One region of the Lysinibacillus canaveralius genome, then DNA from elsewhere that is predicted to be linked to it. Evidence: riboswitches for the same ligand, from Rfam matches in the RefSeq annotation. Region 1 holds a riboswitch; the other holds the start of a gene.
What was found. Region 1 has a riboswitch for S-adenosylmethionine ahead of AA0Y26_RS01230 (O-acetylhomoserine aminocarboxypropyltransferase/cysteine synthase family protein). Riboswitches for the same ligand answer to the same signal wherever they lie in the genome.

Region 1 (8,544 bases):
CAAGTAAATCGAGTGCCTGCTGTGCATCACTTGCCCGCTCTACCTCATACCCTTCACGTGTCAGGTGGATTGAAACAAGCTGTAAAATATCCTGATCATCATCTACGACCATTATCCGCATATCATCCCTCCACGCTCTGAGTATGAGCGGTTTATTTATCTTTTTCAAAAAATAGGATTAACGATGGCAGCAGCATACCGCGTACAAGGAAGGTATCAATCAGAATTCCAACCGCTACCATGAAGCCGAAAATAAACAAGTCTGCAATCGGCATCGTCGTAAGCGCGGCAAAAGTAGCCGCTAAAATTAAGCCCGCGGATGAAATAACGCCGCCTGTATTACGGATGGCCACCTCTAATGCATCCTTCACTTTCTTGTTCTTACGCTCTTCCATGAAGCGTGATACTAATATGATGTTATAATCAATGCCCAGCGCTACGAGGAAGATAAACGCATACACTGGTACCCGTGTACTTACAGCATCATACCCAAACAGCACATCTACAAGGAATAATCCTAGGCCAAGAGCCGAAACATAGGAGATTAAAATCGTTGCCATCATATAAATCGGCATTTTGATTGAACGTGTTAAGGCAAGCAGTAATACAAGGATCAGCAGCGTTTCCAAAATAACAATTTTGATAATATCTCCGTTGTTAATGTCTCGCTCATCAGCTAACTTAGCCGTCGTACCGCTATAGTAGACGTCTGCCTCGATTTCTAACCCTTTCATACTGCTATCTGTGTCTTCACGTAAATCTTCTATAAAATTAATCGCCTCTGACGAATAAGGGTTCATTGTTAAAGAGATATTAACCTTTGCTGCTGTTTGATCGTCTGTTGCAGCAGCTAATGTCGCCGAGTTAACTTCTTCATAGCTTATCAGCTTATTAGTGAATGCTTGAATTTCCTCTTCTGTAAGTGCCTCTGCACCATCAAGAATGACTGTTGTTTGGGCCAGGTCACCTTTGTTGAATTCTTCTTCTACGATTTCATATCCTACCCTTGAAGGTAAATCTTCCGGAAAGTTTTTCACAGAATTAAATTCAAAATCCAGGTTAAAGACATTCAATGCCGTAATCAACATAAAGATGGCTACCAGTCCGCCTGAAAGACCAGGCTTGTTAACGACAAACTTCGCAACCCCTCCCCATATACCATGCTTCACTTCTTTTTGTTCGCCGTATTTCGGTACTTTCGGCCAGAATGCTTTACGACCAAACAATGTAAACAGGGCAGGTACTAGTGTAATGGAGGCTAGTATGATAATAAACATCGCTAAGCCAAAGATTGGTGCAAAGTTCTGATAATCACGGAAATCCGCAAAGAATAAAATGAGCATCGCTGCAAGGACTGTACCGCCTGCAAAGAAGACCGGCTCCCCTGTTGCACGCATTGCATACTTCATTGCCTCATATTTACTTTCATAGTGGTTCAGTTCTTCCCGATAACGCGAGAATACGAACAATGAATAATCAATAACGGCTGCAAACAGCAGGATACTCATAATGGAAGTTGTCGAGTTGTTGATCTCTAACCCGCCTGCTCCCATCAGCGCTACCGACTGGTTCACGACCTGGTAGACAATCACTGTTGCAAGCAACGGAATGAATGCAAGCAGCGGTGAACGATAAATCACAATCAACAGCACTAGAATAATGGCGATTGTCGCAAATAGCAGTTGTAGGTCTGCAGATTCAAAGAGCTTTGTCGTATCACCAGCAATACCTGCTGGGCCGGTAATGTAGAAGTCCAGCTCTAGATTTTTCGCTGCTTCGTTTCCAATTTCGGAAGCTGTATCATTGATTTCCGAATAATCGGAGTTACCAAGGTCCGCCTCTAAATTCATCGGCACAATTATCGTCGATTTGTCCTCCGAGGTGAATGCCGCTAATGCCTGTTCCGGCATGGCTGAAATATCAACAATTGTTTCTATGCCCTCAATATCTTCATTAATAATAGTATTTAATACTTGTTTGACCTCATCCAGTTCAATATTCCCTTCCTCATTATGGAAGACTAGTATACCAGGAGTTCCCTGGTCATTTGGGAATAATTCCTCTGATTTATTTTCTGCAATAATAGACTGCGCTTCTTCAGGAAGTGACTGGAAGTTTGTTACTTTATGATCACCCAGCTTCGGACCCGCACTTAGACCGATCATCAGTACAAGCCAGCCAATGATTGTAATCCACATCCCACGCTTTGTTGAAACCCAGTCAGTTATTGGATATAAAAGCTTTTTCACTGTGTTCTTCTCCTCCTTGTTCAAATTCCACTTTGTATCTTACCGGACGAATATAAATTCAATATAAACTTTTTTTTTCGATTCCCATGTTATAATAAAGGCAAGATTATATTGGAAATGGGGGTCATCAAAATGTATAAAACAGTGGAAGAGACTGCTAAAGATATTGGCATGCCTGAGCATCAAATTCTGCATTACATTTACAATGGCCGCATTAAAGCCGTCCATGACGGAGAACAGTTCTTGATTAATAGCAGGCAGTTCGATGCGTATCATGAGCAGCTCGAACGCATTAAAGAGGAAATTGAAATTTGGCGGAGTACACCTATTCCAGATGATGTGGATGTAAAAGATGAAGACTAACTGACATTGCTTTCCAGCATGCCTAAAAAGCTGATGCCATGCCTGCTTAACTACGCTATGCGCAGGCGAAAGGCTTGGATATAAAACGTATCTTCGCACTGTACTCTAGATGAATAGTACTATTTACTGCACACGAAAAAATCGGACCATCCTTTTCTAATGGATGGTCCGATTTTCTTTTAATGGCCTGTTCCGAATCTTTATAACTATTCAAAACAACAGACACCCTCAGCAGCCCGAGCCAAGAAAGGTGTCTCTGTCCTCAGTTCACCGCTTTAGAGAAATTTTAGCGGCTGCTAGCTGAAAGAAATTAAATCGTCACTACAAATCCGGCGCGCTTACCGATAATTTCTGCATAATCCTCTACCATGACAGAAGCAGTCGGATACATACCAGCTCCGGGACCTGTCACTGTTAATGTGCCAATATAATTTGTATCTATAGCTACTGCATTAAAGACATCATCAATTGGGAATAAAGGATGCTCCCTGTCTACAAGCATAGGCGCTACCTTCCCTGCGATTTTACCGCCTGCCTGTCGTTCCACTTCCGCTACATGCCGATATCGCATTCCGTGTTCTGTGGCATTTTTCACATCCTCTGTCGAAATTGTGTCAATACCAATTACCTCGACCTCTGACCAGTCTGGCTGTTCACCAAAGGCCAAATCAGACAGTACCATTAACTTTTTAAACGCATCCTGTCCTGAAATATCATTGAACGGATCTGCTTCTGCATAGCCGAGACGCTGTGCTTCCAGCAATGCTTCCTCGAAGTTCCACCCTTCCTTACGCATTTTTGTTAGCATATAGTTTGTCGTCCCATTTAAAATTCCCTGAATGCAGCTCACATCATTAACAAGGAGAATATTCTTCAACGTCTTAATCACAGGGACCCCGCCGGCAACCGTTGCTTCATACCCTACAAATACACCATTTTGTTTCGCCATCTCTTGAAGCTCCATCCCTCTTTTAGCAAACATCACTTTATTCGCTGTCACCACATGGCATTTGTTTTCTATTGCCTGTTTTAAATAGGAAAATGCCGGCTCTTCATTAACGATCGCCTCGAATACTACTTGCATGCCTTTCTCGGCAAATACCTCATTGATATTATCTGTCAATAAATGTTTCGTCCCTGGAACCCGCTCGCTTGAAGTATCCCGAACTAAAATCTTCGTCACTTCTAATTCTACGCCCAGCTTTTCCCGCAGTGCTTCTCGCTTTTCATTTAAGATATGATAAATTCCTTGCCCTACTGTGCCAAATCCTAGGATGGCCGCCTTTATTACTGCCATATCTGTCTCCTCCAAAGTCTTCAGAAAATCTATATAAACGCACTATTCTAATAATTTTATATAAAAAATTCTATCTTATATTATAAACGAAAACAAGGGAAATCTCCTCTAGGAAAACATTTGTTTTTGTAAAATGTACACGAAACCCCTTACATCTTCTCCTATCATGCATATTCTGCCATATTTACAGAGTGTTATTAGGAAAATCAGGCCTGCCAAATAGCTCCGCGGCACTAAAAGGAGCTCTAAAAAACAAAAGCACCCCCATCGGATGCTTTTAAAATAGCTGATAAAGTGAACTTCAATCGGCACTTCCTTGTTATACTTCTGCGCATGTTTAAGCAGCTACACCGCGATATTGATTCCCTCAACAGATGTGCGATAGCGATCAAGTACTTTTCGAGCAATCATTTCCTCTTTTTGTGTAAAGGGCGGTATACCATATGTACGGTGCACAAGCTGGAATTCTCCATATTTTAAATACCACTCTTTTGCTGGTAATGAAATATGATCTGTTCCTAACTCTTTATATGCATCATACACTTCCTTTACAACATATTCAGCAGATGTAAGATTGTATGTTTCCTCTAAAAAAGCGTCATGTCCAAATGCTTTTTTCCATATAGCATTGAACTGCCCTAATAAATGTTGGATAGAAATTTGGTTTACAAAAGTGTGGACTTCATTCAATTCATATATAAAATAAGCTGCGACATGTTGTGCACTGTAGACATTGCCCATTTTCAACTCTCCTTTTATTCATACACTTATGTGATTTATCACTCGAGTAAAAACACAAGATGCTTTCCCGAGTTTATTGGTAGGTTTTAAAGTTGTTTTTATCTTACAGAATATCACAGCTATTGTCAATAAAACTTATAAACTTACTATGAATTGAATTTACTGTTGAAAAGCGATGGCTCTCCGTGAAATGGCACGGAGCCGCCGCTTTCTTTTGCCGAATGAGGCAGTATAAAACATTATGGCAAGATGCAGCGAGCCTAAAACAGCTCTCTTCCAGAACGCCTATTTGATTTGCATCACTCCGGTATTTGCTTCCCTTTAATAGGATCATTCAGGAATCCAGTGAAAAAGTGCTGTAAGTCCGCCCCTTGCATTTCCACCTATAGAAATAACTTTCTTTTGTTAAAAGAAATTAAACGCTGGCAGACACCTGTCTTTGCACTTTTGCTAGCGCCTGCTCTAAATCAGCGATAATATCCTCTACATTTTCGAGACCGATTGATAGGCGAATGAGCCCTTCGGATACTCCTGCAATTTTCAGTTCTTCTGCCGACAGCTGCTGGTGCGTTGTAGATGCTGGATGAATAATTAACGAACGGGCATCACCGACATTCGCCACATGAGAGAACAGCTCTACATTATCAATTAATTCACGTCCTGCAACGCGGCCTCCCTTAATCTCAAATGAGAGAATAGAGCCGTAACCATTTTTCAAATACTTGTTTGCTAAATGATGGGATGTAAATTCCTCAAAGCCTGGGTAATTTACGTAATCCACAAATGAGTGGCTCTTTAAATATTCCCCAACCTTTAAGGCATTTTCATTATGGCGGGCTATACGCAGATGAAGCGTCTCTAACCCTTGAATAAAGTTAAAAGCAGAATCCGCTGACAGTGTCGGCCCGAAATCACGCAGCAGCTGTACACGCAGTTTTGTTGCGAACGCCGCATTTGGTACATCTACGCCGTAACGGATTCCGTGATAGCTTGCATCCGGTTCTGTAAAACCGGGAAAACGTCCTTGTGTCCAGTCAAATTTTCCAGCATCGACAACGACTCCGCCGATTGTTGTTCCATGTCCGCCAATCCACTTCGTAGCTGAATGAACGACGACATCTGCCCCGAAATCAATTGGGTTTGCACCATATGGAGAAGGGAACGTGTTATCAATAATCAATGGCAGTCCATGTTCATGGGCAATTGCTGCAACCGCTTCTATATCCAAAATGTTTAAGCTTGGATTTCCGACTGTCTCGGCAAAGATTGCTTTTGTTTTTTCTGTAATGGCAGAGCGGAAATTTTCTGGATTTCGTTCATCCACAAATGTTGTCGTAATACCGTACTTTGGCAATGTAGTAGCAAATAAATTATATGTTCCTCCGTAAAGCGAACCAGCTGATACAATTTCATCGCCGGCACCGGCAACATTCAAAATAGAGAAGGCAATGGCAGCTGCACCTGATGACAGGCCTACTGCTGCAGTTCCCTTTTCCACCAATGCAATACGCTCCTCAAACGCCCCTACTGTCGGGTTCATAATACGTGAGTAAATATTCCCCGGCTCCTCAAGTGCGAAAAGGCGCTGTGCATGAGCAGTGTCTTTAAATGCATAGGCCGTTGTACGATAAATTGGTACAGCGATGGCTCCTGTAACAGGGTCTGGCTTTTGCCCGCCGTGTAATAATAACGTTTCTGGCTTTTGTGACATGGATATCTTCCTCCTAAATGTATACTCGATGGACAATCGGTCGAGGAGGATATGGAAAACTCCCCGCACTCTATTTGGAAAAGGGCCTTTGTACAAATGAGCACCAAAAAGCCCTCTTCTCAAATAAGAAGAGGGCTGCGAATGAGCAAGTTTTCCTCCCCTTATCTTTCAGATCCCGATTCGAATCTGTAGGAATTAGCACCTTTGTAAGTCATTACTGGTTGCCGGGCATCACAGGGCCTAGTCCCTCCGCCGCTCTTGATAAGAGTTTATGATTCATGTTCCATCTATTGTTTCACAGTATAAAACAGGTTAATCTGATTAGTCAACTATTAATTTAAAATCTTCTGATTTTAATTTTCCTGCTGCATGCTTTATGCTGGATTACAGGATAAATAAGCAATTCAAAGCTCTATATATCCCCTTTTGAATATGCCTGCAAAATACAAATAACTACCTTTACATTGCCACTACATCATTACTACCGTATAAAAGTTTCGCATATAAAGGGGTGCAAGCTTATATTACTACATTAGCTGATACCGTAAGGCATTACTAACCATTCGCAAATAGTATAAATACGGCGAATGCGGGAAAGTGACGCCCTGGACATCATTACTGTTTTTACTACCAAAAATTCTCTAGGTACAATTTTGCTTCAGGTGGAAGGCAGTTATCGGCTTTATTTTCCTGAATCCTCGTATCCCGTTGATCTGCTTCCCCACAATTAGTGCAGCCTGCTGGCACTGGATTGGATTACTATAGAAAAATATTATAAGATGGGCTTAAAGGTATTTCCTTTAAGCTTATTTTTTGTAGAGGGGGAAAATAAATTGAACAAAACAAAAGAACTTTTAAAAAACCATTCATCTGTCCGTAAATATACAGGAGAAGAAATCTCTCGTGAAACGGTAATCGATCTAATTGAAACCGCACAAATGGCCGCCAGCTCTCACTTTGTACAAGCGTATAGTGTCATCTGGGTGACAGATGATGAAAAAAAGAAAAAGTTAGGCGAGCTGTCAAAAAATGAATTTCAGTTCCAAACAGCAGGTGCCTCTTTCTTATTCTGTGTAGACTTCAAGCGCCTGCAAAGAGCTGGTAACAAAAATGGTGTTGACATCGTCGTGGACTCTGCAGAAAATCTTCTTGTCGGTGTAGCGGATGTTTCCTTATTTGCGCAGAATTTTGTCGTCGCGGCTGAATCTGAAGGCTATGGAATATGCTATATCGGCGGCGCACGAAACAATCCGAAGGAAATTAGTGAGCTATTCAATCTTCCTGATTATGTATTCCCGTTATTTGCTATGACAATTGGCAAGCCAACAAAACGAAACGAAACAAAACCCCGCCTACCTGTAGCCGCTGTCCTGCATGAAAATAGCTATGATGAAGAGAAATACGATACACTTCTTGATGAGTATGATGCAACAATGGAAGCTTACTACGCCAGCCGCTCATCCAACCAAAAGATGGCGAACTGGACAAAACAAATGGCTGATTTCTTAATTGATCAAAAACGCCCATTTATAAAAGAATTCCTGGAAACAAAAGGATTCACTTGGAAGTAACAAAAAGATCTTATACATCTATTAAAAGCGAAATTAACAAGATGTAAGGCCTGTTAATTTCGCCTTTTTACTGAAATCTAACCTTACCTTTTGATAAAATAGTAGCAACGAAAAAGATGTAAGAAAGGACTTTTCGTATGTATACAAATAAACATGTAGCCAATTCACTTGAAAAACAGCATCTCCAGAATGTGCGAAAATATTATTTATCCATCGCAGACATTAATATTGCTTTGTCAAAGGTGCATCAAACGATTCTGCCGCATATCGATTCAAAAAAATATCAATTGGCTACCGACTATATTCACCAGTATATTTCCTATACATCGGTCTGGAATTTAAAATTCGTCGCAAACTTAGAGAGCCCTGAAGTGGCATTGCTGCAGGTTTTCCACCTGAACTATATTTTTAACAAGGAGCCGGAAAGCCGATTCATTCAGGAACGTGCTATTCTAGCTGAACAGGAGCAGCGTTTCTTTGATTTGAAACCTTATAAAACAGAGCATGTAGAAAAGCGCAAACAAAAAATGCTGGATTATATTGAAACGCACGCCTAATATCTCAATACTCAAAACAAGCTGTCTACGCGGCTCGATATAAAAAATTGTCTTA
Region 2 (8,544 bases), 2.1 Mb from region 1:
TTTCCTGTTTAGGAGACAGACTAGCTATGTGTTGTATGTAGAGTAGAAACCACGAATGCTTTGAAAGCTTCCGCCTCCTCTAAGAACGGGAAATGGTTGCTCTTTTCAAAAATTGTGAGTTCTGCATGTGGAAGCAGTTCTGCGATTTCAATGCCAAATTGCACTGGACATTGAGCATCAAAGCGACCAGCATAAATAAAACTTGGCAGATCAATATGCTTCAATTGTTCTCTAACATCAAAATCTCTGTAATCTACCTTTCTGAAAAAGTCTAAACGCTCTCCAATTGTACGGCCGCTGTTTGGCTTCTTCAGTGCGTCCTTTAACTTTTCCTCGGAACAATAAGACATCAGCGCCCATTCATAACTGAGATTTTTCCGTTTTTCTACGGAAGTCTCAGGATTATTTAGTGCCTCCATAATCTCCATGATACGTGGATAGTTTTTATTTTTATGATGGTACATACAGTCAGGATGTAAAGCGTACTCGTAACTTGCAGCTGCCCCTCCCACGATTAGTTTGCTTATAGACCCTGGTGTAATCGCTGCATATTTTAAACCGAGCATCCCTCCCGTGGAATGACCAGCAAAAGCCCATTTTTCGAAGCCTAAGCTCTCACGAATCGCCTCCAGGTCAGCAACCGTCTCTTCCATTCGATATTCTTGTGGATTTTTTGCTTTTACAGAATGTCCGGCACCTCGTACGTTGATTAAAAATACATGATAGTAAGGGGTGAATGGATGAGCAAGAGCGTTTCCCCTTTCATCAAACTCACTATATAAGTGTGTAACTGCAAGAGGCTCTCCTTCCCCACACTCGAAAATTTCAAAGGCACCCCGTTTTGTTTCTATGATTTTCTGTTTCCACATGACAAATCTCTCCTAACGTTTGGATATTATAAACTTTGTTAACCATTAAAGTATCTGACTATTGATACGACTGTATTAATGGCAAGTGCTAAAATACCGATCGACATCAGAATTATCACAGTTATACTGCCGTAGCGTATGTGTTTTAGCTGCAGATCGGAGAGTTCAGGAACTTCTTTATAGCGCCATTTATCCATGAAGAAAAGGCTTCCTCAGGCTCATATAAAGACCAAATACAATAGCCGTATACTGGTATAGAAAGGACAACGACGATGAATAGCATGGCAAAGCCCTCCTTTTATAAACTCCTTTTAGTTAATTTACGAATAAAATGCTATATAGTTTCAATTTTCTAACTTTATTGCTGCTGCTTCATAAAAAAAGCTATGCCCCGATAGTAACCGGTCGCACAGCCATGTTTCATTAAATATGATATTCGATATCTTCCTCGATAAAATCCCATTTGTACGGCGTTTCTTGGTAAACATAATAATTCAGCCAGTTATAGAACAAAAGATGGGAGTGAGCCCGCCAAGTGTTCTTTGGTTCTTTTAACGGATCATTATTCGGGAAGTAATTTACAGGAAGTTCTACATTATCTCCTTTTGCCACATCTCTTACATATTCGTCTTTTAGCGTGGTAGCATCATACTCCAGATGTCCGGTAATCATGATATGTTTGTTATCCTTCGATTGGACGATAAATACCCCGGCATCATCCGAATAGCTCAGCAGCTTCAGCTCGGGATGATTACGGACTTCTTCAATTGAAACTGATGTATGACGGGAGTGCGGTGCTACATATTCATCGCTGAAACCGCGTACAAGGTCAACCGTTAAATCCGTTATGACATGGGAATAAACACCGGAACATTTTTTAGGAAGCTCGTATTTACCGATGCCAAAATGATGATATAAAGCTGCTTGTGCCCCCCAACAAATATTCATAATAGACGTGACATTGTCCTTTGCCCAATCCATAATAGATGTAATTTCCTTCCAATATAGCACTTCCTCAAATTCCATACGTTCAACTGGCGCACCGGTAATAATCATTCCATCATAGCGTCGATGCTTAATTTCATCAAACGTTTTGTAAAAAAGCTGCAAATGTGATTTGGATACATTTCTCGATTCATAGGTCGCTGTATTTAAGAAGGTAATATTCACTTGAAGAGGTGTATTCCCAAGTAAACGCAGCAGCTGCAATTCCGTTTTCTCTTTTTCAGGCATTAAATTGCATACAAGTATATTTAGTGGACGAATTTGCTGCGTGCGAGCGCGGTCCTCCTCCATGACGAATATTTTTTCTTCTCTAAGTAAATTTCCAGCTGGTAGCCTTTTCGGTATATTAATTGGCATTCCAATGTCCCCCCATTTCTATCACTAATCAAAAAAAACCTCTCATTCCAGCATAAGAATGAGAGGTTTTTAGTCGCTCGCTCTTATCTTCCAAGGATAAACCTTGCTGGAATTAGCACCTTTCTAGCTGCGCTAGAGGTTGCTGAAGCTTCATCGGGCCATATCCCTCTGCTTCTCTCGATAAGATGATTAAATTAGATAGATTGTATCACGGAGATGCAAATTATTCAATAATTCTTACAAAATTCCTTCTTATTATTTATTTATCTAGTGTGAAAGAGTGATTTTTGTATAAGCAGCGAGAAGCATTTAACCAAATACAAAAGCCAAGCCAGTTTGACTGGCTCGGCGTTAGAGATAAGTAAATTTGATTATGCAAACATGTCACGCAGGCATGTAAATGAATATTTACGCGCTTCATCGTCATAGATAGAAGAACTAATCATAACTTCATCTACACCGTTTTCCTCAACAAATTTCTGCAGTTCTTTTGCAACAGTTTCTTTACTGCCAATAAATGTGTACTGGCGCTGCTGCATGACCGCATCCCGCTCGAATGGTGACCAAATCTCATCCATATTTCTTACAGGCGGTTTCATTAATTGGTGGTCACGGCGAATGATGGAAAGGAAGAACTGATAGAAAGTCGTTGCTAAATAGTGCGCTTCTTCATCTGTATCAGCCACAATCGCATTAACACATGCCAAGACATACGGCTTTTCACAGTATTCACTTGGCTTGAATTGCTCACGGTACAACTTAATTGCACGTGTGAAGTAGTCAGGTGCGAAATGGGAGGCAAATGCATACGGCATTCCTCTTCTCGCGGAAAACTCTGCGCTGAACATACTGGAGCCAAGAATCCAAATCGGAATTTGTTCACCGAAACCTGGATAAGCACGCACTGAATCTGTCTCTTTTGCCTCTGCTAAATAACGCTGCAGCTCGACAACATTTTCTTCAAAGTCCTCTCCAGCAATATTACGGCGAAGAGCACGCGCTGTAAATGGGTCTGTCCCAGGCGCACGGCCAAGTCCTAAGTCAATTCGTCCCGGATACATGGCATTCAGTGTACCAAACTGCTCTGCTACCACTAGCGGCACATGGTTTGGCAGCATGACACCTCCTGAGCCGACGCGGATTTGTTTTGTTGCCTCTGCAATATAACCAATGACGACTGGAGTAGCAGAGCTGGCAATCGAGCGGCTATTATGATGTTCTGCCAACCAGTATCGTGTATAACCTAGTTCATCTACGTGCTTCGCTAAGTCTCGTGCACGATTGAAGGCATCATGTGCATCCTGTCCTTCTCGTACAGGGACGAGGTCTAGAACAGAAATCGGTATATTAATTTTACTCATATTATTGTTTTCCCTCCTGCTTGATCTCATTTCGCTTCTTTGTTAAGAAGACTAAGAGAACTGCGACAACCGCCGCAAAAAGTAGATAAAAAGTAGATTTCAGCATGCTTTCATCCCAACTGTTGATCGCTTGTAGTATGCTGACGATGATTAAAAGGATGCCGATTATATTATGTACCCAAGAACCAGCTTTCAGAACCGTCATCTCCTTCCTTGTATTCCTATTGTTAAGGAAATTTCGCTTTTTCGCAAACAATATGCAACTTTGGTCTTCCATATCGAACGATTCCAGTACTCATTTTCTGATGGAAGAATTCTGTTGGATGCTTTTCATTTTCCAGTTATGATTAATAATAGAGTATGAAGATTCAATTTAACAAAGGGAAAAGTAACATATCTGCAATTGGGAAAAAGATAGGAGATGTAAAGAATGTCACCAATCATAAAAGCGGGGAAAAAGGAGATATATCCGATACTGTTTGATATTCACTATGGACAGATGAAAAGTATTAACTGTTATTTATATAAAAACGGGGACATGTTGACACTGATTGATGCGGGAATCGACTTTCCTGCATTTCACGATTTTTTTCACAGTAAGCTTATGGAATATGGCTTTACTGTCCATGACATTGATCAAATACTGCTTACACACCATCACAGTGACCATACAGGGATGGTTAATCGTATTTTATCGCAAAAGACAGTTCCTATTTATGCACATTTTCTCGCTATTGAGCGGCTGCATTTGACAAAGGACTATCAGTTGCAAAAGCTCGACTTTTTTAAACAACTATACAAAGACTATGGTTGTCTGCATCTTGCAGGCCGACGACTGGCAAAGATAGAAAAAACCTTGCAGGAAAGTAAACAGTTGAGAATCAATGCTGACATTATCCCTCTCCAAGATGGGGACATTGTGAATGATTTTCATGTAAAAGCCGTGCCTGGTCATTCACCGGACTCCATCTTATTTTACGATCCACAGACAAAATGGTTGTTTGCGGGTGATCTTGTACTTTATACAGGTACCACGAGTGCACTAGTTGACCATGATCAGGAAGGACAGCTTCTTCCTACCGTTATGCAGTATAAGCAATCCCTGGAAATCTGCCTGCAATTTGATGCTAGTATGGTATTCGCCGGTCACCAGCAGCCATTCGTTAGTTTACAGGAAATCGGGCAGCGTAACATGGACCGGATTGCGTTTCAACTGCAGCGGATAGTGAACAAGATTGCAGATGGATATGACACAGCCTTGGCTATAGCTTTTGCCATCTATGGAGATCGAACGGAAAAAGAGTTTTCGATTATTATATCTGAAATTATAGGTTATACGCTCTACGCAGAAATGAATGGTCTTATTACGAAAGAAATGCACGATGACGGCTGGCATTTCTTTATAATAGACTGACTGTTACGTAAATGGCTTTGAATTAAAGTAGAACTGTCTAATATGAACTGAACTTTCCTATTTCCAAAAAGAAAGGCTGTCGATGTCTCCTCGACAGCCTTAACTTTATAAAATGAACAGCTTCTAGTCCTTTTCTATTTTATTACCAAGGTTGAATTGTTGGTCCAATTGTGAACTCATTAACATTCGTATCTTCTGGCTGGTCAATTGCGAATGCCACAACATTGGCAACACGATCAGGTGTGATACCGAATTGTTCATACATCGCAGTCATGCCTTCTGAAATATTCTTATCAGTAATTGTATCCAATAATTCCGTGTTAATCGCTGCTGGATAAATTGTTGCTGTGCGGATGTTGGTACCTTCCAGCGCAGACTCCATACGTAAAACTTCCATTAAATCACGAACCGCCCACTTTGTTGCACCATAAACAGCACCGCCTGGGTAAGCTTTAAGCCCTGCTACAGATGAAGTAGTTATAACATGACCAGACTTTTGAGATGTAAATGTCGGCAAAACTGCAGCAATGCCATTCAATACTCCTTTAATATTAACGTCAATCATACGATTCCACTCATCGGTTTTTAATGCTGAAAGAGATGAATTAGGCATAAGACCTGCATTCAAGAAGATTACATCTACCCCGCCAAAAGTGTCCTTTGCCAGTTGGACAAGCTGCTGACTATCATCTGGGTTGACAACATCCGTAACACGATAAATAGCTTGTCCGCCAGCTGTTTGAATTTCTTCAGTCAATGCTTGTAACTTGTCTTCGCGACGAGCTCCTAAAACTACTTTAGCCCCTTTACCCGCCAATAATTTTGCAGTTGCCTCACCAATACCAGATGAAGCCCCAGTGATGATTACTACTTTGTTTTCAATTGTCATGTTACTACCTCCTATAGATATATATTGAGCTTACTCCTTAGAGTTAGCTCTAAGGCAAGGGGGAATTTATAAATTTTTTAGGTTATTAAATATGCTGGAGTTTCTTCTGCAGGTGTAGCCTGTAGAATTTCTTATCGTTATCTTCAAAGAAGCATATACTATACGTTAATTTGATTAGATCCAAAATAACGAGAAAGAGCCAACTGCATTTATTTAACTAAAATACAGGTGGCTCTTTTCATTAGTTAGAAATAGGTATTTCTATTTTGTCGCTTTTATGAATATCTTCCGATCCAGATTCAACTGCAGTTTTATAATACCAGCACTTATGATTAATCAGTTCCATTGTTTTTTGCAGTTCTATCATCTGTGCTTCTACAATAGCTTTCCGCTCGATGAACATGTCATATCTTTGTTGTAACGTGGCATCCCCTTCCGAACACCAATCAATGAAATTTTTAATTTCCTTTATAGGCATTCCGGTGGCTTTCAAACATTCAATGACTCTTAAAGCTTCAATATCAGATTCTTTAAATAAGCGTATTCCACCGGCTGTCCGTTCCACAAAAGGCATGAGTCCCTCTTTGTCGTAATAGCGCAAGGTATATGTTGTAAGGTTCAGTATTTTTGCAACTTCACTAATAGAATATTCTTTCATATTATTAGGCTCCTAATTATCAAAATATAGATTTACATTGAACTCAAATTTTTGAATGAATACTACCATGGTCTTTACAGATTGTCAAAGTAACTCTTAAATCAATGAGGGTGTACTTTTAAATAAAAGATTGACTTAGAGTTAACTATAAAGTGTACCATTATTTTATTGTAGGGCCCTTAATGTATGGCCAGCTTTTTATTCAGTAATAAAATCTCTAAAAATTACTGGAGGCAATGTTTGTGATTATCAAAGATATGAAAGACACTCTTTTATTTGACGCAGGAGAACCAAACCCATATTCTCAATTTTCCATTGGAAATAGCTATTTAAAAATGCTCACACCCGGGCCAAATGCAATTGGCAACGTAACTTTCGAACCGGGATGTCGCAATAACTGGCATTCTCATGCTGGCGGACAAATACTGCTTGTTACTGCCCGTGAAGGTTACTATCAAGCTGAAGGTGAACCCGCACAACGCTTAAAAGCTGGGGACGTGGTGAACATTCCAGCCGGCTTAAAGCATCGGCATGGGGCAGCAGACGACTCATGGTTTGTACACTTAGCTGCTACAAGTAATCCAGATAAACCAGAAAGGCAATGGTTTGAGCCTGTAAATGAAGAACAGTATGCAGAAGCGAATAAAGTGAAGTAAAAATAAAGAGCCACGGTTTCTACATCAAAGCTTTGTAGACAAAAAATAGTAAAGAGGTTCAACACACAACAATTGCTCAATCGATGCAGGTATCGAAGTAAACATTGATTTTTAAAAAACAAGAAAAGCACAAAAGGTATGAATCCTTTTGTGCTTAAGTCAAATGTCAATTTCTTAACTATGGCTCTCAGTCATCCATAAATTTTTAGGATAGTCTGTATAGGAGCTTCTAAATCCCAAGGAATGTCACCAATTCATCCAATCGGTTTCTACTTTGTGTATATCCCATTTGATAGTTTTGATTCATTGTCGGCACGTGCTTTTCAAAGCTATTCAGCGCATGATCAGGTCTGAAGATGAAGGCTCTTCCCTCTTTTTCAAGTGATTCAACATAAGCCAATGTTTGGTTATAGGCTTCTACCCGGTGTGCCATTGCTAGTGCGAGTTTCGGATATTTACGGGCAAAGAGCTTCATGACCCATTTACTTTTGCCATCCATCTCTTTACGATAGCCTTCAGGACGTGTTAGAACAAATATATGCTTATCATACCCCTGTTTTTCAGCCTGCTTTACTGGTATTGGGTCTGATAGACCGCCATCGTAATATGGGATTCCGTTCACATTAATTTCAGGGAATAGCACCGGCAGCGCACATGTGGCCTGCAGCATATCGCAGCGCGTATCCATTTCTAGTGCATTCAAATATTCGACTTGTCCTGTTAGTGCGTTTGTAACGCCGAATTCCAATTGTCCATTAAAGCTGCGGTACTTTTCCCAATCAAAGAGATCGAGTTCATTCGGCAGCACATTATAGGCGAAATCCAATCCGAAATAGCTGCGTTCCCTTAAGAAATTGCCGATTCCCATATAACGCTTGTCATGTCGGTATGTAGAAAGAATGCGCAGGGTCCTCTCCTTCTGTCCAGCAACATAGGAACATGCATTGATAGCACCTGCAGATATGGCAACGATATAAGGCAGTTCTATCTTTTCATCTATAAATGTATCGAGCACCCCCGCTGTAAATAATGTCCTAAATGTCCCGCCCTCTAGGATGAGACTTGTATTTTGTATGGCAGACATGTATGTAGTTCCCCTCCTGCTTCGTTTCTTACGTGTAGTATTTGTATAGCTGTTCAAGCGCAGCAAAGTCACTTTCGAAAGATGGCTGAATCATACTGATTTGTACGAAGTCCCGCTGCTTCAAATACCGGCTTGCTGCATGAAGATCAAAATCATTCAGCTTTGCACACGTAGTAAATTCTCTAAGTTCCACGAATGTAACAATAATCGGATAATGCTTCGTTTGCAAGCCAAAGTTTTCATAAAGCGGT

Region 2: another riboswitch for S-adenosylmethionine. It lies ahead of metA (homoserine O-acetyltransferase MetA); the one in region 1 lies ahead of AA0Y26_RS01230 (O-acetylhomoserine aminocarboxypropyltransferase/cysteine synthase family protein).

Annotation. Positions count from the first base shown of each region.
Region 1 is NZ_CP154840.1:217,854-226,397, reverse strand. Features, by position in the region: gene AA0Y26_RS01255 (response regulator transcription factor) at 1-121, opposite strand, end outside; gene AA0Y26_RS01250 (MMPL family transporter) at 153-2,249, opposite strand; gene AA0Y26_RS01245 (DNA-binding protein) at 2,382-2,612, shown strand; gene AA0Y26_RS01240 (homoserine dehydrogenase) at 2,923-3,909, opposite strand; gene AA0Y26_RS01235 (hypothetical protein) at 4,255-4,650, opposite strand; gene AA0Y26_RS01230 (O-acetylhomoserine aminocarboxypropyltransferase/cysteine synthase family protein) at 5,066-6,361, opposite strand; SAM riboswitch class I at 6,520-6,629, opposite strand; gene nfsA (oxygen-insensitive NADPH nitroreductase) at 7,195-7,932, shown strand; gene AA0Y26_RS01220 (hypothetical protein) at 8,070-8,489, shown strand.
Region 2 is NZ_CP154840.1:2,283,237-2,291,780, forward strand. Features, by position in the region: gene AA0Y26_RS11515 (alpha/beta fold hydrolase) at 21-869, opposite strand; gene AA0Y26_RS11520 (hypothetical protein) at 1,015-1,152, opposite strand; gene metA (homoserine O-acetyltransferase MetA) at 1,293-2,231, opposite strand; SAM riboswitch class I at 2,312-2,418, opposite strand; gene AA0Y26_RS11530 (LLM class flavin-dependent oxidoreductase) at 2,603-3,592, opposite strand; gene AA0Y26_RS11535 (hypothetical protein) at 3,594-3,797, opposite strand; gene AA0Y26_RS11540 (MBL fold metallo-hydrolase) at 4,023-5,006, shown strand; gene AA0Y26_RS11545 (SDR family oxidoreductase) at 5,149-5,895, opposite strand; gene AA0Y26_RS11550 (MerR family transcriptional regulator) at 6,137-6,553, opposite strand; gene AA0Y26_RS11555 (cupin domain-containing protein) at 6,802-7,209, shown strand; gene AA0Y26_RS11560 (patatin-like phospholipase family protein) at 7,439-8,293, opposite strand; gene AA0Y26_RS11565 (aminotransferase class V-fold PLP-dependent enzyme) at 8,322-8,544, opposite strand, start outside.